DNA from 3 places in the Blastococcus sp. SYSU DS1024 genome. Region 1 is predicted to be linked to each of the others. Evidence: riboswitches for the same ligand, from Rfam matches in the RefSeq annotation. Region 1 holds a riboswitch; each other region holds the start of a gene.
The links. Region 1 has a riboswitch for cyclic di-AMP ahead of ACI79S_RS14410 (C40 family peptidase). Riboswitches for the same ligand answer to the same signal wherever they lie in the genome.

Region 1 (6,502 bases):
GTGAGCGGCTCGGGCACTTCTTCCGCGGCATCGGCGTCACCGTCTTCGAGGGCTACGGCCTCACCGAGACCACCGCCGCCGCCTCGGTGAACCACGACGAGGCCCTGCGCATCGGCACCGTCGGCCAGCCGCTGCCCGGCGTCACGTTCCGGATCGCCGAGGACGGCGAGGTGCTCATCCGGGGCGGCATCGTCATGCGCGGCTACTGGAACAACCCGGAGGCGACGAAGGAGGCCATCGACTCCGAGGGGTTCTTCCGGTCCGGTGACATCGGTGAGCTCGACGCGCACGGCTTCCTCAGGATCACCGGCCGGAAGAAGGAGATCCTGGTGACCGCGGGCGGCAAGAACGTCGCCCCCGCGGTGCTGGAGGACCGGCTGCGCGCCCACCGGCTGGTCAGCCAGTGCATCGTCGTCGGCGACCAGCGCCCCTACATCGCCGCGCTGGTGACCCTCGACGAGGAAGCACTGCCGCAGTGGCTGGAGTCCAAGGGCAAGGACACCTCCCTCACCGCCGCCCAGCTGCGCGAGGACCCCGACGTGCTCGCCGAGCTCGACGCCGCGGTGCAGGAGGCCAACAAGGCGGTCTCCCAGGCCGAGGCGATCAAGAAGTTCACGGTGCTGGGCACCGACTTCACCGAGGACAACGGGATGCTGACGCCCAGCCTGAAGCTGAAGCGGAACGTGGTCATGAAGGAGTTCGGCTCCGACGTCGAGGCCCTGTACTCCCGCTGAGCCCCTGCCCACCGAGGCCCGCCGCGCTCCCCGCGCGGCGGGCCTCAGTGCTTCGTGAGGAGCTCGTCGAAGGTCTCGGCGATCGACGTCCAGGACCACCGCTGCTCGACCCAGCCGCGACCGGCCAGGCCCATCGCCCGGGCGCGCGCCGGGTCGTCGAGCAGCCCCGACAGCGCCGCCGCCACCGCCTCCGGTGACCGCGGGTCCACCACGTGGCCGGTGACGCCGTCGCGCACCGCCTCCGGCGCCCCGCCCGAGGTGCCCGCGACGACCGGTCGGGCGCAGGCCGCGGCCTCGAGGAAGACCATGCCGAGGCCCTCGACGTCCAGGCCCCCGCGCCGGGTGCGGCAGGGCATGGCGAACACGTCCCCGGCGGCATAGTGCGCCGGCAGCTCGTCGTGGTCCACCGGGCCGGTCAGGACCACCGAGTCCTGGAGCCCAGCCCGGGCGACGGCGCGGCGGAGGGAGGCCTCGGCCGGGCCGCCGCCGACCAGCAGCAACCGGGCGCCGGGGTGCCGGGCGAGGACCTGCGGCCAGCCCGCCACGAGCACGTCCTGCCCCTTGCGGGCGACCAGGCGGGAGACGCAGACGACGACCGGTGCGTCACCGAGCCCGTGCCGGGCGCGCACCGCCGTGCCGTCGACGCCGGGGGCGAACCGGTCGATGTCGACCCCGGGCGAGAGCTGGGCCAGCCGGGTGCGGCCCCCGAGCGGCGGGGCGAGGCGGTCACGGGTGTACTCGCTGATGTAGGTGAGGACGTCCAGACCGGCGGCGATCCGCTGCATCACCTGCCGGCTGCCCGGAAGGGCGACCCAGCCGGTCTCGTGCCCGTGCGTGGCGCCGACCAGGTGCTCGACCCCGGCGGCGCGCAGCGTCGGCGCGAGCAGCCCCAGCGGCGCGGCCGCCCCGAAGAACGCGGTGTCGCAGCCGTACCGCTCCACCAGCTCCACCGCCGCGCGGGCGGTCGCCCGCGTCGGGAGGAGCATCCCGGTCGGCCGGCGCACCACGGGATAGGGCAGCGACCGGTCGTGCTCGGCCGAGCCCGGTGCGTCCGACGCCAGCACGACCAGCGAGTCCGGTGGCCGCCGCTCCAGCAGCGCGGCCACGAACGTCTGGATGCCTCCTTGCCGGGGCGGGAAGTCGTTCGTGACGACCAGCGTCCGGCTCACGGCCCCTCCAGGCGCGCCCAGTCCTCGGCCATCGCGATGCGCTGCGCGGTCGTGGGGTGGCTGCCGAAGAACCAGTGCCAGGCCGCCGGCGGATCCGGATCGCTGAGGTTGGCCCTGGCGAGCCGCTGCTGCATGGCGATGAATGCCTCCGGATCGCGGGTGAGGTCGAGGGTGTGCAGGTCCGCGCGGGCCTCGATCTGGCGCGACACCAGGTTCTGCACCGGCGTGGACAGCAGGCCGCCCACGGCGACCAGGAACAGCAGCAGGGGGACCACGCGGGGGTCGCCGGCCGACGGCGCCCCCGAGCGGCGCAGCAGGGGCGTCCAGGTCAGCAGCCAGCCCAGCAGCGCGGTCGCCGCACCCGCGCCCAGCGCGCCCATGAGCGTGCCGGTCAGGACGTCGTCGGCGGCCACGTGCCCCAGCTCGTGCGCCGCGATCGACTCGATCTCCGCATCGGGCAGCCGGCCGAGGACGGTGTCGTAGACGACGATCCGCCGGGTCGAGCCGAACCCGGAGACGTAGGCGTTCAACGCCGTCGTCCGCCGGGAGGCGTCGGAGACCAGCACGTCCTGGACCGGGGTGCCGTTCTCCTCCGCGAGGGCGAGCAGGTCGCTGCGCAGTTCGCCCGCCGGCAGCGGCTCGAAGGTGTTGAACGCCGGCTCGATGACCACCGGGTAGAGGAACGAGCCGACGACGACGAAGCCGGCCGCTGCCGCCCCGCCCCAGGCCCACCAGGTGCGCGGCGCGCGACGGACCAGCCACAGGAAGGCCAGCACCACGACGACGGTCAGCGCCGCGCTGATGGCCAGCGAGACGGCGACGTCGCGCAGCCAGAGCCCCCAGCCACGGGTGGACAGGCCGTAGCGCGTGCGCACGGCCTCCGCGTAGGCGGAGATCGGCAGGGTCACCACGCGTCCCAGGAGGAGCAGGACCGGCACGCCCAGCAGCACCTGCACGACCCACCGGTCGCCCCACCGCGCCCCCACCGCACGCATCAGGCGGGCCCCCAGCGGGGTGAGCCCGAGCACCGCCGAGACCGCCAGCCCGAGGACCAGGGAGAGCAGCGACGCGGGCCGCAGGGCGGCGGCGAAGGCCTCCGCGCGCTCGATCGTCGCGGGATCCAGGCCCGCGGTGGGGTCGGGCTCGGTGCGTCCTCCGGGCGGCTCGGGCAGCACGTCCCACGGGGTGCGGACGACGATGACGACGACGACGGCGATCCCGAGCAGGGCCGCGGCCACCAGGGCGGCCCGGCGAACGCTCACCCCGCCGATCCTAGGCGGGCGGCTCCCCGCGCCCTCCCCGCCGGCTCCGCTCCTCCCCCGGGCCGCGGCACGCGGGCACCGGGCTCCCGTTCGAACCCGGCCACCGCGCGCGACACCGACGCCTGGGAGGTGCCCAGCAGGTCAGCGGCGCCGGTGAAGGCCCCGCGTCGACGACCGCGACGTGCGAATCCGGCCTGGTCCTCCCCGGCCCCTCCAGCGACCACTTGTGCCGTCGCCGCCGGGGGGCTGTCGTCGGTCGTCCCCTGCGCCGCCGACCGCACCACCCTGCGGTTCGTGCCCCCGCGCTTCCTCGGCGTCTTCACGAGCACCCATCCGGTGCTGGCCGCCCTCGTCGGCATCCTGCTGCTCGACCAGGGGGCTCCGGGCGCACGCGAAGATCGCGCCAGGACGCTCCCCCGGGCCTGCCCGAGGTCGTCGGACGGCGCCCTCGGTCACCGGACCGCCCAGGACCGCCGAGGGCCGGCGATCCCTGTCGGGATCACCGGCCCTCGGTCACCAGCCTGGAACCGTCAGCCGGCGATGTCACCAGCCGGCCTCCGCGCCCCGGTCCGCTCCTCGCTCGTCCCTCGCTGCGATGCTCCCGGAGCTGTCAGCCGGCGATGTCACCAGCCGGCCTCCGCGCCCCGGTCCGCTCCTCGCTCGTCCCTCGCTGCGATGCTCCCGGAGCTGTCAGCCGGCGATGCGACGGGCGCTGTTGTAGCTCCCCATCGAGTCCACGCTCGCCACCTTCACCGGCTGGCCGGACGTGGAGGCGTGCACCATCTGGCCGTTGCCGATGTACATGCCCACGTGGCTCACCGGGCTGTAGAAGAACAGCAGGTCGCCCGGCTGCAGCTCGCCGCGGGAGACGGGCCTACCCATCTGGCTCTGCGACCGGCTGGAGTGCGGGAGCGTCACCCCGGCCGCGGCGTAGGCGTACGACGTCAGCCCCGAGCAGTCGAAGGCGTTCGGCCCGCCGGCACCCCACACGTACGGGTCGCCGAGCTGGGCGAGCGCGGTGTTCACCGCCACCTGGGCGGCCGTGCTCGGCGCGATGACGCTGCCGGTGGGCGCCGGGAGACCGGCGCCACCGTGGGCCTGTGCCACCTGCGCCTGCTGCGGCGCGGTGAGCGCCTCGTACCGGCGCTGGTAGTCGGCGATCTTCGCCTCGAGCTCCTCCTGCTGGCCGGCGATCCGCTCCACCGCCCGCCGGGCGTCCGCCGCGGCCTTCTCGGCGGCGTCGCGGGCCTGCTCCGCGTCCTCGGCCGCCCGCGACACCTCGGTGAGCACCTCGCTGGTGTGCCCGGCGATGACGTCGAGGGTGCCCAGCTGGTCGACCAGCTGGTCGGCCGAGTTGCTGGTCAGCAGGACGTCGAGCTGCGACATGCCGCTGCCCGTGTAGACGCTGCGGGCCAGCCGGCGCATGTGCCCGTCGAGGGAACCGAGCCGGGCCTCCGCCTCCGCGACCGCCTCGCTCGCGGCCTGCGCGTCGCGCTGGTGGCCCTCGAGGACGACGCGCGCCTCGTTGAGCTGCTCGGAGACGACCTCCAGCTCGTGGCTGGCCTCGGCCACCTGGGCGGCGACCTCGTCGGCGGTGCCGGGAACCGCCGACGCGGTACCCGGGAGGACGGTGACGGTCAGGGCCGCGACGGCGCTGACCAGGAGCCCCGAACGGAGCGGTCCGAAGCGGCGGGCGCTGGCAGAGCTGCACCGGCCGGCGGTGTGGAGTTGTTCGGGGGCGTGCGTCAGTAGTGCGTGAGGGGTCGCCACGTGCGGCGGCTCTCCGTTTCTTCCGCTGCAACCGCCGACCGAGTTAGCTGACGGGTTCGGGCTGGGAAGACTGGCCCTATCCCCCGCGCACCGGCGAGCCGACGGCGGGAGAACTCACCCCAGAGTGCGGTGGGTCCCCGGTACACCTCGGGCGCCAGTGGTGCACGCCACGCGGTGATTAGGCGGTGTCCGGTCGAGGCCATCCATCGATGGATGACGACCACCCGGCCGAACGGAGGGAACCCTACGACCGTGATGCGCCTGTGACAAACGGGAACAGGTGAGACGTGTGCGACGGCCACGTGCCCCGCGATGGCGCGTCTACCTGGGCATTCACCCGATCGGGTGTACACCCGTCCCTCGCCACGGGCGGGCGGGGATCAACCGGTACGCCGTCCCGACCGCTCCCCGCCGTGCCCGTCGGGATGCCGCAGCGGGGGAACCAGGCCGCCCTCGGCCAGCGCGCGCACGGCGCGGCGTTCCACCTCGTCGAACTCCACCACCACGCCCGGCGGCGGGACGACGACGTCCTCGGCGGCCGTGGCCGGCCCGCCACGCGGCCGCCCGGTCATCGGCACGACGACCGGGTCGACCCCCTGCCACCCGGGCGGGGCCCCCAGCAGCACGGTCACGACGCAGTCGGCGCAACCGGTCCCCCGGGCGGTGCAGGTGTCGCAATCGATGAGCATCGCTTCTTCTCCTCCGTGAGTTGCTGCGCACGGTAGGAAGGGCCACCGACATTTCCGCCGGGCCACCGTCGGCCCGCGCCGGGTCAGCTGCCCGCGTACTCCCAGTGCCACGGCTCCTCGCGCCCGTTGCCCGGGTCGGCCCACGTGGGGTGCAGGAAGCCGAAGCGCCCGGCGTTGGCCACCATCCAGGCGTACTGCCGGGTGCCGAACGTCTGGACGCCGCCGCACAGGTCCACCGCCAGGCCCCAGCCGTGGTTGCTGGTGCCGGGCACCGCGGCCAGGGCCGGCTTCTCCCCGTACAGCCGCACCTGGCCGGCGTAGGTCCGGTAGGAGTCGGTGAGGCACAGCGGGCTCCCGAAGGCGGTCGCGTAGGCCGCCGACATGGCCCGGTAGGCGGCGGCCGCATCGCAGCGCAGCGCGTGCCCGCCGACGCCGAGCGGGCACATCGCGCTGGGCGGGATGAGGCCGTTCGGGTAGCCGCCCCACGCGCGGGCGCCGTCGTAGCTGGGTGGGTAGACGGTGTTGCCGCACTCGGTCCGCAGCGTCCCCGCGGCCGGCGCCGGGACGGCGACGGGGGGCCGCTGGCCGAGGACCGGGCGGCCGATCGCCAGCACCTGGTCGCCCGGCAGCGTCCGCACCACGACCGCGCCGGCCCGGGCGTCGGCGGTCAGCATGGTCCGCGGGTCCAGGGCGATGCCCACGTGCCCGAGGCCCGCCTCCGGCGAGCCCAGGAAGACCAGGTCACCGGGGAGGACGTCGGCGGGGGCCACGGATACGGCGCTCGCGAACAGCTCCTCCTGCGTCGCGGGCAGCTGGACACCGGCCCGGCCGTAGGCCACCTGGACCAGTGACCCGCAGTCCCAGGACTCCGGCCCCGC
Region 2 (6,502 bases), on a different contig from region 1:
GGGCCACCTACGGGGTGGTCGACAAGCAGCGGGAGACGGTGTCCGCGCGCTGAGCACCTAGAGTGGAGGGAAGGTCGCGGCCTCGGAGGTCGTTGTCCTGCTAGCCCGCGCGCGTCCGCGCGGCGCGACCCCGAGCTGCCCGAGGTGCCCTTCCGCATGCCCACCCGCAACGACCTGCGCAACGTGGCGATCATCGCCCACGTCGACCACGGCAAGACGACCCTGGTCGACGCCCTCCTCCGCCAGGCCGGCGCCCTGGGGCGCGCCAAGGGCGAGGGTACCGACGCCGACACCACGCAGGACCGCGTGATGGACTCGATGGACCTCGAGCGCGAGCGCGGCATCACCATCCTCGCCAAGAACACCGCGATCCGCCTGGCCGACGAGGACGGCAACCCGGTGGTCGTCAACATCGTCGACACCCCCGGTCACGCCGACTTCGGGGGTGAGGTCGAGCGCGGGCTGTCGATGGTCGACGGCGTGGTCCTGCTGGTCGACGCCTCCGAGGGGCCGCTGCCGCAGACCCGGTTCGTGCTGCGCAAGGCGCTGGCCAAGGGGATGCCGGTCATCCTCGCGGTGAACAAGACCGACCGCGGTGACGCCCGCATCGCCGAGGTCGTCGACGAGTGCTACGAGCTGTTCATGGAGCTGATGGAGGACGCCGGCCTGGACGCCGACGCCCTCGAGTTCCCGATCGTCTACTGCAACGGGCGCACCGGGCAGGCGTCGCTCAACCGCCCCGAGAACGGCACCGTGCCCGACAGCCCGGACCTCGGGCCGCTGGTGAAGACGCTGCTGGACACCGTTCCGGCGCCGACCTACGACGCCGAGGAGCCGCTGCGCGCGCAGGTCACCAACCTCGACGCCTCGCCGTTCCTCGGCCGGCTCGCGCTGCTGCGCGTGCACTCCGGTGAGATGAAGCGGGGCCAGCAGGTGGCCTGGTGCAAGGTCGACGGCACCATCAAGAACGTCAAGATCACCGAGCTGCTCGTCACCGAGGGCCTCACCCGCACCCCGGCCGAGAGCGCCGGCCCCGGCGACCTGGTCGCCATCGCCGGCATCGAGGACATCATGATCGGCGACACCCTCGCCGACCCGAACGACCCGCGGCCGCTGCCGCCGCTCACCGTCGACGAGCCCTCGATCTCGATCACGATCGGCATCAACACCTCGCCGATCTCGGGCAAGTCCGGCAAGAAGCTCACCGCCCGCCTGATCAAGAACCGGCTCGACCAGGAGCTGGTCGGCAACGTCTCGGTGCGCATGCTGCCCACCGAGCGGCCCGACACCTGGGAGATGCAGGGCCGCGGCGAGCTGGCGCTGGCCATCCTCGTCGAGCAGCTGCGCCGGGAGGAGTTCGAGCTCACGGTCGGTCGCCCGACCGTGGTCACCAAGACCATCGACGGCAAGCTGCACGAGCCGGTCGAGCGGGTCACCATCGACACCCCGGGCGAGTACGTCGGCACGCTGACCCAGGCGCTCGCGGTTCGCCGGGCGCGGCTGGAGAACCTGGTGCACCACGACACCGGCTGGGCGCGGATGGAGTACATCGTCCCGTCGCGCGGCCTCATCGGGTTCCGCACCGAGTTCCTCACCGAGACGCGCGGTACCGGCGTCCTCAACCACAACCTCGAGGGCTACGAGCCGTGGCTGGGCGACATGCGCGCCCGCCCGACCGGCTCGCTCGTGGCCGACCGCCAGGGCGTGGCGACGACGTACTCGATGTTCTCGCTGCAGGAGCGCGGCCAGCTCATGGTCGAGCCGGGCACCGAGGTCTACGAGGGCATGATCGTCGGTGAGAACTCGCGTCCGGACGACATGGACGTGAACATCACCAAGGAGAAGAAGCTCACCAACATGCGCAAGTCCACCTCCGAGGAGCTGGAGCGGCTCATCCCGCCGCGGATCCTGAACCTGGAGCAGGCGCTGGAGTTCTGCGCCGAGGACGAGTGCGTCGAGGTGACGCCGGCCAGTGTCCGCATCCGCAAGGTGGTCCTGGACCAGACCGAGCGCGGCAAGGCCAAGAACCGCAAGCCCAAGCCCAGCTGATCCGCCCCCGGTGCGCAGCGAGCCCCTGTCCGGTGATCCGGGCAGGGGCTCGCTGCGTCGCGGGTGCCGTTACGGCGCCGGTGCGAAGGCCACGTGCGGGTGGTCCATGTGGTTGGCCGTGGCGGATCCACGGTCCTCCATGGCCTGCCACGCCCAACCCGTCCACGTGCCGGCGATCTGCTGGTGCCAGATGACGTACTCGACGCCGAGGCGCGCCGCGTTGTCGATGACGTACTGGGCGACCGCGTCGCCCGTGGCCCGGTCGTCGTAGACCATGAAGTCGGCGGCGAGCCCCTCCGTGGGGCTGTGGCCGGGGCGGGTCAACACCGTCGAGATGCCGAACTGCGCGGCGATCTCTCCCACGGCGGGGCGCACGTGGGGATCCCACGCGCCGTAGGCCGCCGCGTCCGGGGCCGACCGGTCCGCGGCCCGGCTGGCGCGCTCCGGCACCGCCGCCGTGCCGCCGCCGAGGGCGAGCCGCTGACCGACGCGCAGCACGTTCGGGTCGGCACCGACGACATCGAGGTTCAGGGCGTGCAACTGCTCCCAGGTGGTGCCGTGGCCGGCGGCGATACCGCCCAGCGTGTCGCCCGCCTGGACCACGTACTCGCCGACGGCGGCCGGCGCGCTCGGGACGGCGGGGGCGGCGGGGGCGGCGGGCGCGGCGCCCGATCCGCCGATGACGAGGACCTGCCCGACGCGCAGCACGTTCGGGTCGGCGCCGATGGTGGCGAGGTTGTCGGCGTGGAGGGTCTGCCACGAGGTGCCGTGGGCGGCCGCGAGCCCGCCCAGCGTGTCACCGGGGACGACCGTGTGCTCCCCGGAGTGGGCGTGGGCGGGAGCGGCGATCGCGAAGGAGGCGGCCGCCGCGGCCGCGAGGACCACGGCCGGACGTGCCACAGCTGCCGTGGCGGAGGTGCGGGTGGGGCGACCGAGTCGCGCCGTGCGGTGCTTGAGCATGGGGAAGCCTCTCGCCGCCTGCGGGGTTAGCTGTCGGGTTCGGGCGAGAGCTGCCCGGCCGCGTGCTGCGGCTTCACCCCGAGGCCGAGGGCCAGGTTCTCGTGGGTCCCCCGCGCCTGCCCGTCGTGTGCACGGTCCGGTGGCGGTGGGCAGGTTCGGCGGTCCGCCATCCGGGCCCACCCGGTGGTGGACGCCGCACGGTAGGCAGACCGCCGTCCCCGGCAGCAACTCCGCGGAGCACCTGTCCCGCGTCCCCCCGCGAGGACTGACGCCCCGTGGTGTGCTGCCGACTGTCCGTGCGCAGCCCTCCCGCCGGGCGGCAGTCCGGACGGCTGCGCGGGTATGTGCTCGGTAGGTCACGAATCGTGATGGCTGGCCGGAGCGGTCCGACGCGCCCGCCGCACCGTCGGGGGAGCCCGCCGCGCACCCGGCCTACGTTGGCGTCGGAGCCGTCTCCCGGCTCCCTGGGAACGAGGAAGGCGGCCGAACGCTCATGGCGACGATCACCCGTACGGTTCCGGCGGCCGAGGGCTTCCGGGGTGGGATCGACGTCCGGGTGAGCCTGCGCGCCGACGCCGGATCGGGCGGTTCGGCGTTCGACGGTGCGTGGTTCCCGCGGAGCCGGGACCTCGCCGTGGAGCTGCCCGAGCTGGTCGCCGCGCTGGAGCGGCGCGGTGTGCGGGTGGAGCGGTTCACCTACGCCCTCGAGGCCTGGGAGCCGGCCCCCCGCAAGCTGGAGGTGCTGGGCCGCACGGTGCGCGCCGGCGGCTTCCGCAGCATGGACCCTCAGGTCGTCTGCCTCACCTGGGCCGGGGGCAACCGCCGCGCCGACCTGCTGGTCGTCCCGCCGGAGACCGACGTCCTCACCGGCGCCCGGGCGCTGCGGCTCTGCACCCGGCGCGGCCTGCCGTCCTCGCCCCAGATGGTGCTCGCCGCGGCCCGGTCCACGCCCCTCCCGCAGGTGCCCACGCTGCCGGTGTCCCGCGCGGTGTAGCGGTCGTCCGCCGACGGCCGATCCGCTGCCGGCGAACGCCCTGGACGCGTGGGCGCCGACCGGGCTGGAGTGGTCGGCATGAGACTCCTCGTCCTCGGCGGCACCCACTTCCTCGGTCGGCACGTGGTCGGTGCCGCGCTCGGGCGGGGGCACGACGTCGCCACCTTCACCCGGGGCGTCACGGGCGCGCCGCCGGAGGGCGTGCGGGCGCTGCACGGCGACCGTGACGACCCCCGTGCGCTGCCGCGCACGCTGGGGGAGTGGGAGCCGGAGCTCGTCGTCGACACCTCCTGCCAGACCCGGGCCGCCGCCCGCAACGCCGCGGCGGCGCTCGGCGGGGTCCGCTCCTACGTCTTCGTGAGCAGCCTCAACGCCTACCGGAACTGGCCGCCGGGCCCGCTCGGCCCCGAGGACGGCGAGCGGACGGAGGGCGCCGACGACGACGACGAGTACGGAGCGATCAAGGCCTTCGCCGAGCGGGAACTCGCCGCGGCCGTCGGCGGCCGCTTCCTCACCGCCCGTGCCGGCCTGATCGTCGGCCCCTACGACCCGGTCCACCGCCTCGGCTGGTGGCTGGAGCGCATCGCGCGCGGCGGTCGGGTGGTCGTCCCGGCCGAGGGGGTCGCCCAGCCGATCGCGCTGGTCGACGCCCGCGACCTCGCCGCGTGGCTGGTGGACATGGCCGAGCAGGGCCGCACGGGTGCGGTCAACGCCACGGGGCCGGCGGGCATGACGACGCTGGGCGGCCTGCTCGACCTCTGCCGGGTCGTCACCGGGAGCGCGGCGGAGTGGGCGCCGGTGCCCGAGGCCGACCTCCTCGCCGCCGGCGTCCAGGAGTGGCTGCACCTGCCGCTGTGGCTGCGCCACGAGGTCGCCCCCACCGCCTGGGACGTCGACACCACCCGCGCCGCCGAGCTCGGGCTGGCCACGCGGGCGCTGGAGTCGACGGTCGCCGACACCTGGGAGTGGCTGCGGACGCACGAGCGGCCGGCGCCGCCGGCACACCGCCCCGCGGACCAGCCCCGACCCGGCCTCCCGGCCGAGCTGGAGGCGACGCTGCTGTCGTCGCGATGATCAGCGAACCTGATCATCGCGCGTCCTCCCTCACCTCCTGCGGTGAGGGAGGACGCTGCACGATCAGGTCACCTGATCCCGGCGCAGCCCTCAGTCGCGGGGGGCGCTGGGGCGGCCGGCGGCCACGGGCTCGTCGGCGGGAGCGGCGGCGCGGACCGGCGCCTCGCCGGGGTCGGTCGTGTCGGCGGCCACGTTCTGCTCGGCCAGCGCGGCGACGGCGTCGGCCGACTCCAGCCGCGCGTCCTGCCGGTACCGGCGGTAGGAGTGGACGACGGCCAGGACCCAGACCACCGCGAGCACGGCGTAGACCAGCGCGCTGACGACGTCGCCGGCGTCCACCCAGTCGCTGCGCAGCAGCGTGCGCGTGTTGGTGAGCACGATCATCCCGCCGACCAGGGAGCCCAGCATGCGCGGCGGGATGTGCCGCACCAGCCACGCCGCGATCGGGGCGGCGACGAGACCACCGGCGAGCAGCCCGGCGACCCACAGCGGGTCGATGCCCTGCGAGCCGAGAGCGAGCAGGAAGCCGAGGCTGGCCGCCAGCGCGACGAGGAACTCGGAGGTGTCGATCGAGCCGATGACCTTGCGCGGCTCCATGCGGCCGCTGGCCAGCAGCGCCGGCGTGCCGACCGGCCCCCAGCCGCCGCCACCGGTGGCGTCGACGAAGCCGGCCACCAGCCCGAGGGGGGTCAGGAAGCGCCGGCGGATGGGCTTGCCGACGTTCCGCCGGTCGATGCCGCGCAGCGTGAAGCGCACCAGGATGTAGACGCCCAGCGAGACCAGGATCAGCGACATGACCGGCGCCGCGACCGCGGTGGAGAGGCTGGAGAGGAAGTGGGCGCCGGCGAATGCGCCGACCGCACCGGGCACCCCCACCTTGGCGACGACCTTCCAGTCGACGTTGCCGAACTTCCAGTGCGAGAGCCCCGAGGCCAGGGTGGTGCCGATCTCGGCGAGGTGGATGGTCGCCGACGCCGCGGCCGGGTTGGTGCCGATGGCCAGCAGCAGGGTCGTCGAGGTGACGCCGTAAGCCATGCCGAGGCTGCCGTCGACGAGCTGGGCACCGAGCCCGGCGAGGGCGAGCAGGATCAGGGTCTTCACGAGCACTGGCTCCGGGGTCTCAGGACGCGGGCGCGCAGACGGCGACCGTGTGAGGCGAGGGGTGAGACGAGGTGGCGCCGGGGGAGGCGCGAGGAGTTCAGCAGCCCGGACAGGCGGCGGTGCAGACGCGCAGGAGGTCGACGTGCCGGCGGCTCACCAGGAGCAGCATCGTCGTCCGCGTCACGGCGCAATGTCTACCAGATCGATGCACTTAGGCGCAGATCGCGTCCCGACGCGTGGGACGGCGGTCGCGGTGCCGCCCGCTCAGCCGTGCGCGGTCTCGCCCGGGCCGGCGTCCTCGCGCACCGTGTCGAGGGAGTCCAC
Region 3 (6,502 bases), on a different contig from region 1:
TGCCATCCCGTGACCTCCCCGTGAGGTGGCGCCCCGGGGGAGCGCGGGCTGCCGGTGCTCCCCGGGCAGGTCAGGATGGCGGCATGGCAGATGAGGGACGGACCTATGACCTGGTCGTCTACGGGGCCACCGGCTTCGTCGGGCGGCTGCTCGCGGCCTACCTGGCCGAGCACGCACCGCAGGAGACCCGCATCGCGCTGGCCGGACGCTCCCGGCGGCGCCTGGAGGAGGTCCGCGACGCGCTGCCGGCCGCCGGCCGCGACTGGCCGCTGGAGGAGGCCGACTCCACCGATCCCGCGTCGCTGGACGCGCTCGCCTGCGCCACCCGGGTGCTGGTCACCACGGTCGGCCCCTACGCCCGGTACGGGCTGCCGGTGGTGGAGGCCTGCGCGCGGGCCGGCACGCACTACGCCGACCTGACCGGTGAGGTCCTGTTCGTCCGTGACGCCATCGAGCGATGCGACGCCGCCGCGAAGGAGACCGGCGCCCGCCTCGTCCACGCCTGCGGCTACGACTCCATCCCGTCCGACCTCAGCGTCCTCCTGCTGGGACGGCGGGCCGCCGCCGACGGTGCAGGAGGCCTCCGCGACGTCCAGCTGGTCGCCACGGCCCGGGGTGGGTTCAGCGGCGGCACGATCGACTCGATGCGGGCCCAGGTGGAGGCGATGCAGGAGGACCCGTTGCTGCGTCGCGTCGTCGGCGACCCGTTCGCGCTGAGCCCGGACCGGGCTGCCGAGCCCGACACCCCGCAGCCCCCCGACGGCGCGCTGCCGAGCCGGACCGACGACGGGCGATGGACGGCCGCCTTCGTCATGGCGCCGTTCAACACCCGCATCGTGCGGCGAAGCAACGCGCTCCAGGGCTGGGCGTACGGGCGCGACCTGCGCTACGGCGAGGTCATGGGGGTGGGGCGCGGGCCGTTCGGTGCCGTGGCAGCGGCCGGTGTCTCCGCCGGGCTGGTCGCCACCGTGTCCGCCATGAGCCTGGCGCCCACCCGCGCGCTGCTGGACCGGGTGCTGCCCGCGCCGGGCAGCGGGCCGAGCGAGTCCGTCCGGCGGAAGGGCTGGTTCCGGATGGTGGTCGACGCCACCACCGAGGGCGGCCGCCGCTACCGCGCGACCGCGGCGGGCAGTGGCGACCCGGGCTACGCCGCCACCGCCGTCATGCTCGGCGAGGCGGCGCTGGCGCTCGCCCTCGACGGGGAGCGGCTGCCCGACCGGGCCGGTTCGCTGACGCCGGCGACGGCGCTGGGGGAGGTGCTCGTGGAGCGGCTGCGCGCGGCGGGGCACACCTACGAGGTGACCGAGGTCTGACCGTGCTGCCGGCGCGACCGCGAGCCGGCATCGCTAGGGTTGACCGACATGCCGACCAGCTCAGCGGGACAGCGCGCCGGGACGATCCGTGACCTGGGTCTGCCGACGCGGGCCGTCAGCGCGCTGACCCGGGCGGGGATCACCGACGTCGAGGCGCTCGCCGCGCTCACCCGGAGGGAGCTCGGCGCCGTCGCCGGCCTCGGACCGGGCCTGGTCGCGGCGATCCGCGCCGTCGTCCCGGAGCCGCCGGCCGAGCTGCCGGGCGCCGGCGCGGCGGTGGGCAGCCGGCCGACCGGTGGGCGGCCGGGCGGTGACGAGCCGTCCGAGGACGACGGTCCGGTGGCGCCGGCCATCCCGTCGTTCGACTCGCTCCGGGGCCCGCGACGCCGGTCGGCGGTCGACCTGCTCCTCACCGAGGCCCAGGCGCCGGCCCCGCCGGTCGACGAGGCCCGGGGGCCGGCCGCCGACCGGCCGTCACCCGGCCGGGCCGGGGCGGGTGCCACCGTCCGCCCGCCCGACTACGCCGACCTGCTGCGGCTGGGCGTGCACGTGGCCCGGGCCGTCCTCGGTGCCCCGGCGCGCTGCCTGCACCGGTTGCTCGGCCGGGGCGGCCCGTCCGCCCGGTAGGGCCGACCGCACGTGCAGCGGGTCCTGCTCCGCCGCCGGGAGTCCGCGGTGGAGATCACCGAGCTCGCCGACGACGGGTCGACGGGGTCGGTCACTCGCGTCCCGGCCGGGGGACTGCCCGCCGTCGTGGCGCAGCGGGAGGCCGCTGCCGCACCCGTCCGCTGGGTGTGGGACGACACCACCCGCTGGTACCCCGCGCTGCTGGCGGCGGGGGTCCGCGTCGAGCGCTGCACCGACCTGCGGCTCGGGCACGCGATCCTGCGACGGTCCCCGTTCGCGGCCCAGGAGCTGCTCACGGGGGACGACACCCACGGGTGGGACGCGCTGCAGCCCGGCCCGCCGCCGGAGTCCGCCCTCTTCCCGCTGGCCGACCCGGCCGACCTGCTCGACCCGGTGGCCGAGCAGCGGCGCCAGCAGGCGGCCCTGGCCGCCTCCCCGCACGGCGACCGGCTCGCGCTGCTGCTCGCGGCGGAGTCCGCCGGCGCCCTGGTGGCCGCCGAGATGACGCACACCGGCCTGCCGTGGCGGGCGGACGTGCACGAGCGCCTGCTCACCGACCTGCTCGGCCCGCGCCCGGGAAGCGGTGGGCGCCCCGCGGTGCTCGAGCGGCTGCTGGGCGAGATCCGCGCGGCGCTGGGCACCCCGTCGCTCAACCCCGATTCGCCGGCCGAGCTGCTGCGGGCCCTCCAGCAGGCCGGTCTCCCGGTGGCCGACACCCGCTCGTGGACCCTCGAGCAGCTCGACCACCCGTGCGTCCCCCCGCTGCTCGAGTACAAGAAGCTGATGCGGCTGCTCACGGCGAACGGCTGGAGCTGGCTGGAGACCTGGGTGCAGGCGGGGCGGTTCCGCTCGGCCTTCCTGCCGGGCGGGGTGGTCACGGGTCGGTGGGCGTCCCACGGCGGGGGTGCGCTCTCGGTGCCCACGCTCATCCGCCCCGCGGCGGTCGCGGACGACGGCTGGCGGTTCGTCGTCGCCGACGTGGCCCAGCTGGAGCCCCGGGTGCTCGCCGGGATGAGCGCGGACACCGCGATGGCCGAGGCGGCGCGGGCCTCGGACCTCTACGCGGGCATGGTCGCCGGTGGTGCAGTGGCGACCCGGACGGAGGCGAAGCTGGGCATCCTCGGCGCCATGTACGGCGGCACGCGCGGGGAGAGCGGTCGCATGATGCCCCGGCTCGCCCGCCGCTACCCGCGCGCCATCGGCCTGGTCGAGGAGTCCGCCCGGGCCGGCGAGCGCGGCGAGGTGGTGCACACCCTGCTGGGCCGGGGGTCGCCGTCGCCCACCGGGGCGTGGGCGCAGCGGGCGGACGGGCTCGGCGAGGCCGCGGATCAGGCCGGGTCCCGGGAGGACCGCGACCGCGCCCGCCGCGCCTGGGGCCGGTTCACCCGCAACTTCGTCGTCCAGGGCACCGGAGCGGAGTGGGCGATGTGCTGGCTGGCCGACCTCCGCAACCGGCTCTGGCGGCTGGGCGGCGACGGGCCGCTGGAGACCCGGGCGCACCTGGCCTTCTTCCTGCACGACGAGGTCGTCGTGCACACCCCCGAGCACCTGGCCGACGCCGTGGCCGAGGCGGTGCGCGCCGCGGCCACCACGGCCGGGCGGCTGCTGTTCGGCGCCTTCCCGGTGGACTTCCCGCTCGACGTCGCCGTCGTCCGGTCCTGGGCCGACGCGGGCTGAACGGCCCGCCCTACACCACCGAAGGGGCCGGCGAGCTGCCGCGACACGCGTCACGATCTGCGGAAGTGGCCGCTTCCGCATTGTCACGACTGCATAACGACGGTTACCGTGGCGGAGCCCGACCGATCGTTCTCTCCCCATCCGGGGAGGTCTGCCGGGCGCCGCCGAGTTGCCCTTCGGGGTGAGCCGGGGACCCACCGAAGTTCTGGGGTGAATCGCGCGCCGGGCACGTCCTGGTGCGGGTAGGGCAACTTCTGAGCCCGAATCCGTCAGCTAACCCGGTAGGCGGCACGACGGAAGAAACGGAGAGCCGCCGCATGGCGCGCCCCTGCACTGCCGCACCACCACGCGCCCGCCGGCACCGCCGCCTCCAGGGGCGTCCCCGGACCTGACCGCACGCGCACCCGGCGTCCCGCCGGTCGCCCACCGCCACCGATGAACCGCACCGGCCGAGCCGCCGGTGCCCGGTGGCCCCGCGACCCGGCGCCGGTCCGCAGCCCGCATCCCTCGCGGTCCGCCTCGCCCGGCCGACCCCGCCGCACCCCCGGAGCACCCGCACCCATGGATCCCCGCACCACCACCTCGGGCCGTCGTGGCCCGCTCGCCCTCCGCCGTCGCCCGCCCTCGGGCCTCCGCCGTCCCGCGCTCTACCTCGGGGTGGCCGCCGCCGGCGCCCTCCTGGTCAACACCCTCGTCGGCGTGGACCCGGGCGCCCAGGCCGAGGCCGGCACCCCGCAGTCGGTGAGCGTCGCCCAGGAGCTGGGGCTGACCTCGCGTTCCGGGCCGGTCGACGTCGCCGAGGACCTCGCCCCGTTGCAGGACCTGGCGGCCAGCCGCAGCAGCCGCGAGGCCGAGCAGATCGCGGCCCAGGAGGCCCAGGCCGCGGCCGACCAGGCCGAGCTCGACCGGCAGCAGGCCGAGGCGGAGGCCGCCGCCCGCGCCGAGGCCGAGGCGGCCGAGGCGAAGGCGGCGGAGGAGGCCGCGGCCGCGGAGCAGGCGGCCGCAGCGCCCGCCGCGGCGACGCCCACGCAGCAGCAGGCCCGGGCCGCCGCGACCGCCGCCGCCTCCGTGGCGGCGACGGCGGTCGCCCGGATCTCCAACACCGCCGGCAGCGTCAAGCCGCAGGTCCAGACCGCGGCGGACGCCGTGATCAGCAACGTCCCCGGCGCCGCGGGGATCACCCTCGGCGGCACCCGGGCCAGCGCCGCCGACCCGGGCGGGCACCCCTCGGGCCTCGCGCTGGACTACATGGTGATGTCCGACGCCGCCCTCGGGGACGCGATCGTCGCCTACCACCGCGCCCACTGGGCCGAGCTGGGCGTGGACTACCTGATCTGGCAGCAGCGGATGCTCTCGTCCGCGGGCGGGTCGTGGCAGGCCATGGAGAACCGGGGCAGCGCGACGGCCAACCACTTCGACCACGTGCACGTGAACTACAACTGACCACGCCGTCCCGCGGCGGTTCCTAGGTGAGCCGGCGGACCACGGACAGCGGCAGCACCCGCATGGCCAGCCCGAGCGGCACCCAGGGCCACGCGGGCACGTAGGCCGTGGTCCGCCGGGCCTCGATGGCGGCCACCATGGCGCGGACGCCGGTCGGGGTGTCCACCATGAACCGGGTCCGCTGCTGCACGTGCTGGTTCATCTCCGACCGGATGTAGCCCGGGTAGATCACCGACACGTCCAGGCCGGGGACCCGCTCCGCCCGCAGCCCCTCGGCGAGGGACGCGACCCCGGCCTTGGTGGCGGCGTAGGTGGTCATCGACCGGCGCATGCCGCGCAGCGCCGACATCGAGGAGATCAGCACGAGGTGACCGCGGCCCTGGCGGCGGAAGATCTCCAGCGCCGCCTCCGACTGCGCCAGCGCGCCGACGAAGTTCGTCATCGCGGTCTCGCGGTTGGCGTCGGCCCGTCCGGTGCCCAGGGGGGCGCCCTTGCCCAGGCCGGCGTTCACCACCACCCGGTCGATCGCCCCGAACGCCGCGGCGAACGCGGCGAAGACCCTGGGCACGGCGTCGGCGTCGGTGACGTCGAGCGCCGCGGTCTCCACCCGCCGGCCGGTGGCCGACCGGATCTCCGCGGCGAGGGCGTCCAGCCGATCGGTGCGCCGGGCGCAGAGCGCCAGGTCGTGGCCGCGGGCGGCGAACTGCCGGGCCATCTCCTCGCCGAGGCCGGAACTCGCGCCGGTGATGAGGACGACGCCGGTGCTCATGGGTGCTCCTGTCGATCGGTGCGGCGAGCCCCTGCGGCCGGCCGGCACGCACGGTACGAGAGCCCCGCAGGGGGAGCGTGACCGGCACCGCCGGCGCCCGGTGGCACCCACCGGGTTCCACCTCGTGGGCTCCATCGGGGTTCAGCGGGCCTCCGGACGGGCACACCGGGAGGACGCACGAGCACGGGACGCGCGGGCGCGACCACGCGGCACCGACACGAGGGGATTCGGGAGTGACGACGGCCGGAACCAGTCGACGGTGCCTGGACGGCCGCTACCAGCTGCAGGAACTCATCGCCGTCGGCGGGATGGGCGAGGTGTGGCGGGCGCGCGACCTGCAGCTCCACCGGTCCGTGGCGGTCAAGGTGCTGCGCAGCGAGTACGCCGACGACCCGGTGTTCGTGGCCCGCTTCCGCTCCGAGGCCCGGCACGCGGCGGCGCTGAGCCACCCCAACATCGCCGCGGTCCTCGACTACGGGGAGACCACCGCCGAGGACACCGGCGAGCGGCTCGCCTACCTGGTGATGGAGCTCGTGGAGGGCCCCCCGCTGTCGGCCCGGCTGGCCGAGGTGGGGTCGCTGGACACCGCCGCCGCGCTCTCGCTGCTGCGGCAGGCGGCGGCCGGGCTGGCCGAGGCCCATCGCGCCGGCGTGGTCCACCGTGACGTCAAGCC

Region 2: another riboswitch for cyclic di-AMP. It lies ahead of ACI79S_RS15495 (LysM peptidoglycan-binding domain-containing protein); the one in region 1 lies ahead of ACI79S_RS14410 (C40 family peptidase).
Region 3: another riboswitch for cyclic di-AMP. It lies ahead of ACI79S_RS06380 (hypothetical protein); the one in region 1 lies ahead of ACI79S_RS14410 (C40 family peptidase).

What each region holds. Positions count from the first base shown of each region.
Region 1 covers NZ_JBJHAA010000015.1:55,536-62,037, forward strand. Annotated here, with positions in the region: gene ACI79S_RS14395 (AMP-dependent synthetase/ligase) at 1-734, shown strand, start outside; gene ACI79S_RS14400 (glycosyltransferase family 4 protein) at 779-1,903, opposite strand; gene ACI79S_RS14405 (M48 family metallopeptidase) at 1,900-3,165, opposite strand; gene ACI79S_RS14410 (C40 family peptidase) at 3,856-4,935, opposite strand; cyclic di-AMP (ydaO/yuaA leader) riboswitch at 4,953-5,130, opposite strand; gene ACI79S_RS14415 (hypothetical protein) at 5,316-5,624, opposite strand; gene ACI79S_RS14420 (D-alanyl-D-alanine carboxypeptidase family protein) at 5,708-6,502, opposite strand, start outside.
Region 2 covers NZ_JBJHAA010000017.1:70,876-77,377, forward strand. Annotated here, with positions in the region: gene ACI79S_RS15485 (hypothetical protein) at 1-53, shown strand, start outside; gene typA (translational GTPase TypA) at 157-2,049, shown strand; gene ACI79S_RS15495 (LysM peptidoglycan-binding domain-containing protein) at 2,119-2,949, opposite strand; cyclic di-AMP (ydaO/yuaA leader) riboswitch at 3,030-3,123, opposite strand; gene ACI79S_RS15500 (DUF5994 family protein) at 3,503-4,003, shown strand; gene ACI79S_RS15505 (NAD-dependent epimerase/dehydratase family protein) at 4,082-5,077, shown strand; gene ACI79S_RS15510 (sulfite exporter TauE/SafE family protein) at 5,168-6,178, opposite strand; gene ACI79S_RS15515 (sigma-70 family RNA polymerase sigma factor) at 6,443-6,502, opposite strand, start outside.
Region 3 covers NZ_JBJHAA010000005.1:40,164-46,665, forward strand. Annotated here, with positions in the region: gene ACI79S_RS06365 (saccharopine dehydrogenase family protein) at 84-1,313, shown strand; gene ACI79S_RS06370 (DNA-directed RNA polymerase subunit alpha C-terminal domain-containing protein) at 1,362-1,940, shown strand; gene ACI79S_RS06375 (bifunctional 3'-5' exonuclease/DNA polymerase) at 1,953-3,617, shown strand; cyclic di-AMP (ydaO/yuaA leader) riboswitch at 3,770-3,921, shown strand; gene ACI79S_RS06380 (hypothetical protein) at 4,179-5,060, shown strand; gene ACI79S_RS06385 (SDR family oxidoreductase) at 5,083-5,829, opposite strand; gene ACI79S_RS06390 (protein kinase domain-containing protein) at 6,063-6,502, shown strand, end outside.